3 linked regions of the Duganella dendranthematis genome follow. The protein of the gene in region 3 interacts with the protein of the main gene of each other region in a pairwise test. Links are inferred from orthologs where the notes say so. Each region holds a gene or a part of one and is shown on either strand. Other genes may lie near its edges.

What was found.
Region 1: the proteins of HH213_RS15195 (region 3) and ftsA interact in binary tests that used the Escherichia coli proteins (3 or more experiments, as listed by UniProt). The link is inferred for Duganella dendranthematis from one-to-one orthologs.
Region 2: the proteins of HH213_RS15195 (region 3) and ftsZ interact in binary tests that used the Escherichia coli proteins (3 or more experiments, as listed by UniProt). The link is inferred for Duganella dendranthematis from one-to-one orthologs.

What each region holds. Positions count from the first base shown.
Region 1 is NZ_CP051684.1:3,587,927-3,590,832, forward strand. It holds ftsA (cell division protein FtsA), read left to right. Parts: upstream 1-790; coding sequence 791-2,023; downstream 2,024-2,906. Other genes in the region: HH213_RS16380 (cell division protein FtsQ/DivIB), read left to right, coding at 1-776; ftsZ (cell division protein FtsZ), read left to right, coding at 2,135-2,906. UniProt on the Escherichia coli protein: Essential cell division protein that assists in the assembly of the Z ring. May serve as the principal membrane anchor for the Z ring.
Region 2 is NZ_CP051684.1:3,589,237-3,592,173, forward strand. It holds ftsZ (cell division protein FtsZ), read left to right. Parts: upstream 1-824; coding sequence 825-2,051; downstream 2,052-2,937. Other genes in the region: ftsA (cell division protein FtsA), read left to right, coding at 1-713; HH213_RS16395 (peroxiredoxin), read left to right, coding at 2,134-2,637; HH213_RS16400 (DUF2628 domain-containing protein), read right to left, coding at 2,666-2,937. UniProt on the Escherichia coli protein: Essential cell division protein that forms a contractile ring structure (Z ring) at the future cell division site. The regulation of the ring assembly controls the timing and the location of cell division.
Region 3 is NZ_CP051684.1:3,337,110-3,340,304, forward strand. The notes cover bases 140-3,075. They hold HH213_RS15195 (rod shape-determining protein), read left to right. Parts: upstream 140-1,053; coding sequence 1,054-2,097; downstream 2,098-3,075. Other genes in these bases: gatA (Asp-tRNA(Asn)/Glu-tRNA(Gln) amidotransferase subunit GatA), read right to left, coding at 140-393; gatC (Asp-tRNA(Asn)/Glu-tRNA(Gln) amidotransferase subunit GatC), read right to left, coding at 496-798; mreC (rod shape-determining protein MreC), read left to right, coding at 2,192-3,075. In the rest of the region: more of gatA, read right to left, coding at 1-139; more of mreC, read left to right, coding at 3,076-3,195. UniProt on the Escherichia coli protein: Forms membrane-associated dynamic filaments that are essential for cell shape determination. Acts by regulating cell wall synthesis and cell elongation, and thus cell shape.

The sequences.
Region 1 (2,906 bases), 250 kb from region 3 along the record:
CAACCGCCAGCGGCATCGTTGCGATGACGCTGCTGGCCTGCATAGCAGCCGGCGTGTGGTGGGTGTCGCAGCGGCCGATGTTCAACCTGCGCACCATCCGTATCGAGAGTATCGGGCCGCAGGACGATTTGCGGCATGTGAATCACCTGACGCTGCGTAACAACGCGCTGGGTCGGATCAAGGGCAACTTCTTCACCACCAACCTGGATGCGGTACGCCAGGCGTTTGAGTCGGTGCCCTGGGTACGCCGCGCAACGGTACGCCGCGAATGGCCTGACCAGCTGATCGTGGCGCTGGAAGAGCATGAGGCGTTGGGCACCTGGGGCGAGGATGGCAGGCTGCTGTCGACCAAGGGCGATGTGTTCACCGCCAACCTGGCCGAGGCGGAAGAGGATCACGCGCTGCCGGAGTTTGATGGTCCGGACGGCAGCGAGAAGGAAGTGCTGTCGCGGTACGACGAGTTGCGCAACTGGTTCGCGCCGCTCAAGCTGGTGCCGCAGGCGCTGTCGCTGTCGGGCCGCTATGCGTGGACGGTGAGGCTGGATAACGGAATGAGCGTGGCGCTGGGACGGGAACAGACCAGCACCACGTTGAAGGAAAGGGTAGACCGGCTGGTGGGCATTTATCCGCAGCTGGTGGAGCATCTGCCCAATATAGAAACGATCGACATGCGGTACCAGAACGGTTTGGCGTTGAGCGCGCAGGGATTGAAGATCCCAGCGGAAGGCGCGAAGCCAAAACCATTAGTGAAAAAACCGGACACCAAGCATAACTAGCAGGCAGAGAAGAAATGACTAAAGACGCGAAAAACCTGATCGTCGGCCTCGATATCGGCACCTCCAAGGTGGTGGCCGTGGTGGCCGAGGTGATGGCCGATGGACGCCACGAAGTGATTGGCCTGGGCCAGCACGAATCGCGAGGCCTGAAGAAAGGCGTGGTGGTCAACATCGAAGCGACCGTGGAATCGATCCAGCGCGCGCTGGAAGAAGCGGAGCTGATGGCCGACTGCAAGATCCGCAATGTCTACGCCGGCATCGCGGGCAGCCATATTCGCAGCTTCAATTCGAGCGGCATGGTGGCGATCAAGGACAAGGAAGTGACGGCGACCGACGTAGCGCGCGTCATTGAAACGGCAAAGGCGGTTAACATACCGACCGACCAGCAACTGCTGCACACCGTGCCGCAAGAGTTCATCGTCGACAGCCAGGAAGATGTGCGCGAGCCGATCGGCATGAGCGGCATCCGCCTGGAAGTCAAAGTGCACATCGTCACGGGCGCGGTATCGGCGGTGCAGAACATCGTCAAGTGCGTGCGCCGCTGCGGCCTGGAAGTGTCGGACCTGATCCTGCAACCGATGGCCTCCGCCGACGCGGTGCTGACCGGCGACGAGAAGGAACTGGGCGTGGTGCTGATCGACATCGGCGGCGGCACCACCGACGTTGCGGTGTTCTCCGACGGCGCGATCCGCCACACCGCCGTGATCCCGATCGCCGGCGACCAGATCACCAACGACATCGCGATGGCGCTGCGCACGCCAACCACCGAAGCGGAAGAGATCAAGATCCGCTACGGCGTGGCCAAGCAGGTGCTGGCCGATCCGGGCGAATCGCTGGAAGTGCCGGGTCTGGGCGACCGCGGTCCGCGCAACCTGTCGCGCCAGGCGCTGGCGGCGGTGATCGAACCGCGCGTCGAAGAGCTGTTCGCGATGGTGCACCAGGTGGTGCGCGAGTCGGGTTATGAAGGCGTGCTGTCCTCGGGCATCGTGCTGACCGGCGGCACCGCGATCATGCCGGGCATGGTCGAAATGGCGGAAGACATATTCCTCAAGCCGGCGCGCCTTGGCACGCCGGACTACCGTGGCCAGCTGGCCGACGTGGTGCGCAGTCCGCGCTACGCGACCGTGCTTGGCCTGTTACAGGAAGCGAAAAAGCAGTACCTGCGTGGTCACATCGTCACGCGGCAGGATGGATCGGTAAAGGCAGTCTGGCAGCGCATGAAGGAATGGTTCCTCGGGAACTTCTGAGGCAGGGCACACACAAATTTTTTTATATTAAACCGCAGTTTTCAATCTCCAGTTCTCCTACAATTATGAGGACTGGCGCTTGGAAACCGCATTCTGATAGGGAGTCACATCATGGAGTTCGATATGGTCGATAACGCAGCTTTAGGCACCGTCATCAAGGTCGTCGGCGTTGGCGGTGCGGGTGGCAATGCGGTGCAGCACATGATCAACAAGGGCATGTCGGGCGTCGAGTTCATCGCCGCCAACACCGACGCGCAAGCACTGGCCACCTCGAAGGCCGACAACATCATCCAGATCGGCGAGACCGGCCTGGGTGCAGGCATGAAGCCGGACGTCGGCCGCAAGCTGGCGGAAGAATCGCGCCAGCGTATTGAAGACTCGCTGCGCGGCGCGCACATGGTGTTCATCGCTGCCGGCATGGGCGGCGGCACCGGTACCGGCGCGGCACCGATCGTGGCCGAAGTGGCAAAGTCGCTGGGCGCGCTGACCGTGGCCGTGGTGTCGAAGCCGTTCTCGCACGAAGGCCAGAAGTGCATGGACATCGCCGATGAAGGTCTGGAACAGCTGTCGGCCAACGTCGACTCGCTGATCGTGATCCTCAACGAAAAGCTGGAAGAGATCTACGAAGACGAATCGCTGATCGAATGGCTGCAACACGCTGACGATGTGCTGAATAACGCGGTCGCCGGTATTGCCGAGATCATCAACGTGCCGGGCCACATCAACGTCGACTTCAACGACGTCAAAACCATCATGGGCGAGCAGGGCAAGGCCATGATGGGCACCGCCACCGCCTCCGGCGTGGACCGCGCGCGCATCGCCGCCGAACAAGCCGTGGCCTCGCCGCTGCTGGACGGCGTCGATCTGTCGGGCGCCCGCGGCG
Region 2 (2,937 bases), 250 kb from region 3 along the record:
TGCGCCGCTGCGGCCTGGAAGTGTCGGACCTGATCCTGCAACCGATGGCCTCCGCCGACGCGGTGCTGACCGGCGACGAGAAGGAACTGGGCGTGGTGCTGATCGACATCGGCGGCGGCACCACCGACGTTGCGGTGTTCTCCGACGGCGCGATCCGCCACACCGCCGTGATCCCGATCGCCGGCGACCAGATCACCAACGACATCGCGATGGCGCTGCGCACGCCAACCACCGAAGCGGAAGAGATCAAGATCCGCTACGGCGTGGCCAAGCAGGTGCTGGCCGATCCGGGCGAATCGCTGGAAGTGCCGGGTCTGGGCGACCGCGGTCCGCGCAACCTGTCGCGCCAGGCGCTGGCGGCGGTGATCGAACCGCGCGTCGAAGAGCTGTTCGCGATGGTGCACCAGGTGGTGCGCGAGTCGGGTTATGAAGGCGTGCTGTCCTCGGGCATCGTGCTGACCGGCGGCACCGCGATCATGCCGGGCATGGTCGAAATGGCGGAAGACATATTCCTCAAGCCGGCGCGCCTTGGCACGCCGGACTACCGTGGCCAGCTGGCCGACGTGGTGCGCAGTCCGCGCTACGCGACCGTGCTTGGCCTGTTACAGGAAGCGAAAAAGCAGTACCTGCGTGGTCACATCGTCACGCGGCAGGATGGATCGGTAAAGGCAGTCTGGCAGCGCATGAAGGAATGGTTCCTCGGGAACTTCTGAGGCAGGGCACACACAAATTTTTTTATATTAAACCGCAGTTTTCAATCTCCAGTTCTCCTACAATTATGAGGACTGGCGCTTGGAAACCGCATTCTGATAGGGAGTCACATCATGGAGTTCGATATGGTCGATAACGCAGCTTTAGGCACCGTCATCAAGGTCGTCGGCGTTGGCGGTGCGGGTGGCAATGCGGTGCAGCACATGATCAACAAGGGCATGTCGGGCGTCGAGTTCATCGCCGCCAACACCGACGCGCAAGCACTGGCCACCTCGAAGGCCGACAACATCATCCAGATCGGCGAGACCGGCCTGGGTGCAGGCATGAAGCCGGACGTCGGCCGCAAGCTGGCGGAAGAATCGCGCCAGCGTATTGAAGACTCGCTGCGCGGCGCGCACATGGTGTTCATCGCTGCCGGCATGGGCGGCGGCACCGGTACCGGCGCGGCACCGATCGTGGCCGAAGTGGCAAAGTCGCTGGGCGCGCTGACCGTGGCCGTGGTGTCGAAGCCGTTCTCGCACGAAGGCCAGAAGTGCATGGACATCGCCGATGAAGGTCTGGAACAGCTGTCGGCCAACGTCGACTCGCTGATCGTGATCCTCAACGAAAAGCTGGAAGAGATCTACGAAGACGAATCGCTGATCGAATGGCTGCAACACGCTGACGATGTGCTGAATAACGCGGTCGCCGGTATTGCCGAGATCATCAACGTGCCGGGCCACATCAACGTCGACTTCAACGACGTCAAAACCATCATGGGCGAGCAGGGCAAGGCCATGATGGGCACCGCCACCGCCTCCGGCGTGGACCGCGCGCGCATCGCCGCCGAACAAGCCGTGGCCTCGCCGCTGCTGGACGGCGTCGATCTGTCGGGCGCCCGCGGCGTGCTGGTGAACGTCACCGCATCGCGTGGCCTGAAAGGTAAAGAGATCAAGGAAGTCATGGCGGCCGTGCGCGCGTTTGCGGCGCCGGATGCGTCGATCGCACAAGGTATCGCCTACGACGACGACATGGGCGACAGCATCCGCGTGACCGTGGTTGCGACCGGCCTGGGCAAAGCCAAGAAGCACGTGCAACTGGTGCCGCAGCAGATGCTGCGTACCGGCACCCACAACAGCCCGATGATGCCATCGGCTGCCATGGGTGGCGCGGCGGCGGCGCAAGGTATGTCGATGGGCGCCACCGGCGGCATGGGCGGCGGCGCATCGCCAGCCTTCGACGGCATGAAGGCGCCGGCGGTATGGCGTCGCGAATCGGCTTCCGAGCAGGTGCGCGCGATGGAGAAGAACGGCATGGAAACCTACGACATTCCAGCCTTCCTGCGCAAACAGGCCGATTAAGGCATACTGCCGGTTCTATTCCGGGAAGAGCCGCACCTCGGGTGCGGCTTTTTTTATATTGATACAGATAAAGGAGTCATCCATGACCATCAAAATCGGCGACCAATTGCCAGAAGGCAGTTTGTCCGAATACATCGAAATCGAAACCGAAGGCTGCTCGCTGGGTCCGAACACGTTCAACGTGCAGGACCTGGTCAAGGGCAAGACCATTGCCATCTTCGGCCTGCCAGGCGCGTTCACGCCAACCTGCTCGGCCCAGCACGTGCCGGGTTATGTGCAGCATGCGGAAGAATTCAAAGCCAAGGGCGTGGATGAAATCTGGTGCATCTCGGTCAATGACGCGTTCGTGATGGGCGCCTGGGGCCGCGACCAGAAGGCCACCGGCATCGTCCGCTTCATGGCTGACGGCAACGCCGCATACTCGAAAGCACTGGGCCTGGACGCCGACTTCAGCAAGTTCGGCATGGGCACCCGCTCCCAGCGCTACTCGCTGCTGGTAGTGGACGGCGTGGTCAAGCAATTGAATGTCGAACAGGGCGGCAAGTTCGAAGTGTCGAACGCTGAAACCCTGTTGGGCCAGCTGTAATCAAGACGGCGCCAATGGCGCCGTTTTTTTACCACCAGCCGTTGTCCTTCAAGACCAGCTTGCGATAGTAATCGGTGTTGGAACGCAGCATGCACCATGCCGCTGCTGCGATGTTGACGCCAAATTTCAGTGGACCCAATTCGTTGTCTGGCGACGCCAAATCAATCAGCATGAGTGGCACAAAACCCAGCAGCCAGTAGACGAGCGCTTTGCGCCACATACCTTTGACGAGAAAGTAAAAGGGGCCGAAAAGAAACGCCCAGATATTCCAGGTCATGCGGAAGTGTTCGCCAAAGCTGA
Region 3 (3,195 bases):
CGAGTTCTCATTGGCCGAGCCCATGGCGAATTCGTCGCAATTGAGCTTGCCCAGCGTGACCATGCCGGCCGCGCGGAACTTCTCCACCACGGTGGCGTCGAATGGGCTGACGTAATTGGCCAGCATCTTGGAGCCGGCGGTCGAACGCCAGCCGGTGGTGACGAAGATATCCTTGTGGGCGATCGGCACGCCGGTCAGCGGAGTGGCGGTGCCGGCGGCGATGCGGGCATCGGCTTCGGCCGCTTGCGCCAGGGTCAGCGCGCGGTCGACGTGCAGGAAGGCGTTCAGGTCGCTCTGCTCGATGCGGTCGAGGAAGTGGGTGGCCACTTCGGTGGCGGACACCGCTTTGCTTTGCAGGAGGGCGGACAGCTCTTTAATGGTTTTGGTGTGCATGGCGTTTCAGTTTCATTCGTTACAGCGTCGTCCCTGCGGAAGCGGGGACCCATAGAACGCTGGCTCAGCATGGATTCCCGCGCAGGCGGGAACGACATCGTGTCAGTCGATCACTTTCGGCACCAGGTACAAACCGTCCTGGGTCTTGGGGGCGACCGTTTGATAGGCGTCGCGGCGATTTGGTTCGTTGGCGACGTCGTCGCGCAGGCGCAGCGCGATGTTGTTCATGTGGGCGGCCAGCGGATGGCTCAGCGGCGCGACGCCGTCGGTGTCGACCGCCTGCATCTGTTCGGCCAGCGCAAAGATGCCGTTCAGCTGCTCCAGCGCGGTGGCGCTTTGCGCTTCGCTCATCTCAAGTTGGGCCAGTTTGGCAATGCGGGTTACGTCGGATAGGGTCAGGGACATGGCGCGGTTAATTGTGATATTGATAAAAAACTTGAAATTCTGCCTATTCGCCAGCAACCACCGGCGAATGCCGCCTAATTCGCGGTCTCTGGCACCACACTTTTGGGTGGATTTTGGATAAATCGCAGTCAAATTATAAGGTAGAATGGCGGGTTGATGCGTTGTCGGCGCTGAATGATTGCTGCCGCCGCATTTCGGACAGAATTTTTTACTCAACGGATTACGCGCACACCGGTAGCGCCACAGGACACTTTAATGTTTGGTTTTTTACGTCGTTACATTTCCTCCGACCTGGCCATTGACTTGGGCACGGCCAATACCCTGATCTACGTTCGCGGCCAAGGCATCGTCCTTGATGAACCTTCGGTTGTCGCCATCCGCCAGGAAGGCGGCCCAAACGGCAAGAAAACGATCCAGGCAGTTGGTAAAGAAGCAAAACAAATGCTGGGCAAGGTGCCTGGCAATATCGAGGCGATCCGCCCGATGAAAGACGGCGTAATCGCCGACTTCACCGTCACCGAACAGATGCTGAAGCAGTTCATCCGCATGGTGCACGACTCCAAATTCTTCCGTCCTTCGCCGCGCATCATCATTTGCGTGCCGTGCGGCTCGACCCAGGTGGAGCGCCGCGCGATCCGCGAATCGGCGCTGGGCGCCGGCGCCTCGCAGGTGTACCTGATTGAAGAGCCGATGGCCGCCGCAATCGGCGCCGGCCTGCCGGTCTCGGACGCCACCGGCTCGATGGTGGTCGACATCGGCGGCGGCACCACCGAGGTGGGCATCATCTCGCTGGGCGGCATGGTCTACAAAGGTTCGGTGCGCGTGGGCGGCGACAAGTTCGACGAAGCCATCGTCAACTACATCCGTCGTAATTACGGCATGCTGATCGGCGAACAGACTGCGGAAGCGATCAAGAAGGCCATCGGTTCGGCCTTCCCGGGTTCGGAAGTCAAGGAAATGGAAGTCAAGGGCCGCAACCTGTCCGAAGGCATCCCGCGTTCGTTCACGATTTCGTCCAACGAGATCCTGGAAGCGCTGACCGACCCGCTGAACAACATCGTGTCGGCCGTGAAGAACGCGCTGGAACAGACCCCGCCGGAACTGGGCGCCGACATCGCCGAAAAAGGCATGATGCTGACCGGTGGTGGCGCGCTGCTGCGCGATCTGGATCGCCTGCTGATGGAAGAAACCGGCCTGCCGGTGCTGGTGGCGGAAGATCCGCTGACCTGCGTGGTGCGCGGTTCGGGCATGGCGCTGGAGCGCATGGACCAACTGGGCTCGATCTTCTCCTACGAATGATCTGAATAAAACGGGGCCGCCACAAAGCGGCCCCGGTGCTTTACGGTGAGTTGACAGTCTCGTTGGCGCGCGCGCGCCGGATTATTTGGAAGTCATGGAATACAGTCCTCCGCCACTTTTCAAGCAAGGCGCTTCGGCGCGGGTCAAGATGACGGTGTTCGCGTGCATATCGATTGCACTGCTGCTGGTCGACTCGCACATGCGCAGTCTGGAAACAGTGCGTTACTATGCCGGCGCGGTGCTGTCGCCGGTGCAGAAGGTGGCCTTGCTGCCGCGCGACGCCATCTACGGCGTCGGTGATTATTTCTCTACTTTGTCGTCGCTGGAAAAGCAGGTACGCGAATTGAAGACGCAGCAGATCGTCAATTCGCAGGCCTTGCAGCAGGCGCGCCTGCAGTCGGCGGAAAACGCCCAGCTGCGCAAGCTGATGGACGCGCGTGAGCGCCTGCCGGTCAAGTCGCAACTGGCCGAGGTGTTGTACGACGCGCGCGACGCCAACAGCCGCAAGATCATTCTCGATCGCGGTACCCATCATGATGTGGCGCTTGGCCTGCCGGTGATCGATAACCAGGGCGTGGTCGGTCAGGTCACGCGCGTGTTCCCTTTTACTTCGGAAGTGACGCTGCTGTCCGATAAGGAGCAGGCGATTCCGGTGCAGCTGCTGCGCAATGGCTTGCGCTCCGTGGCCTATGGGCGTGGCAAGTCGGGCAATCTGGAATTGCGGTTTACCGCACCGAATGCGGATATTCAGGTGGGCGATGTCGTTGTCACTTCGGGCCTGGATGGTGTGTATCCGGCCGGGCTGGCGGTGGCGCGCGTGACGCAGGTGGAAAACAGCGCCGGCGGTTCGTTCGGCGGCGTGATCTGCCAGCCGCTGGCGGGCATCACCAACAACACGCAGCTGCTGATTCTGATGTCGACGCCGGACATGCCTGCGCGGCCGCCGGAAGAAGTCGAACGCGCACCGCGCAAACACAATAACAAGATGGCGCCGATCAAAGACGCGCCGAAAGAGGGCGAGGGCCAGCCGGCTGCCGCAGGTGCCAATGGCGCCGCTGCGGCCACGCCGGCGCCAAACGGCGCAGCAGGGCTGTTCCC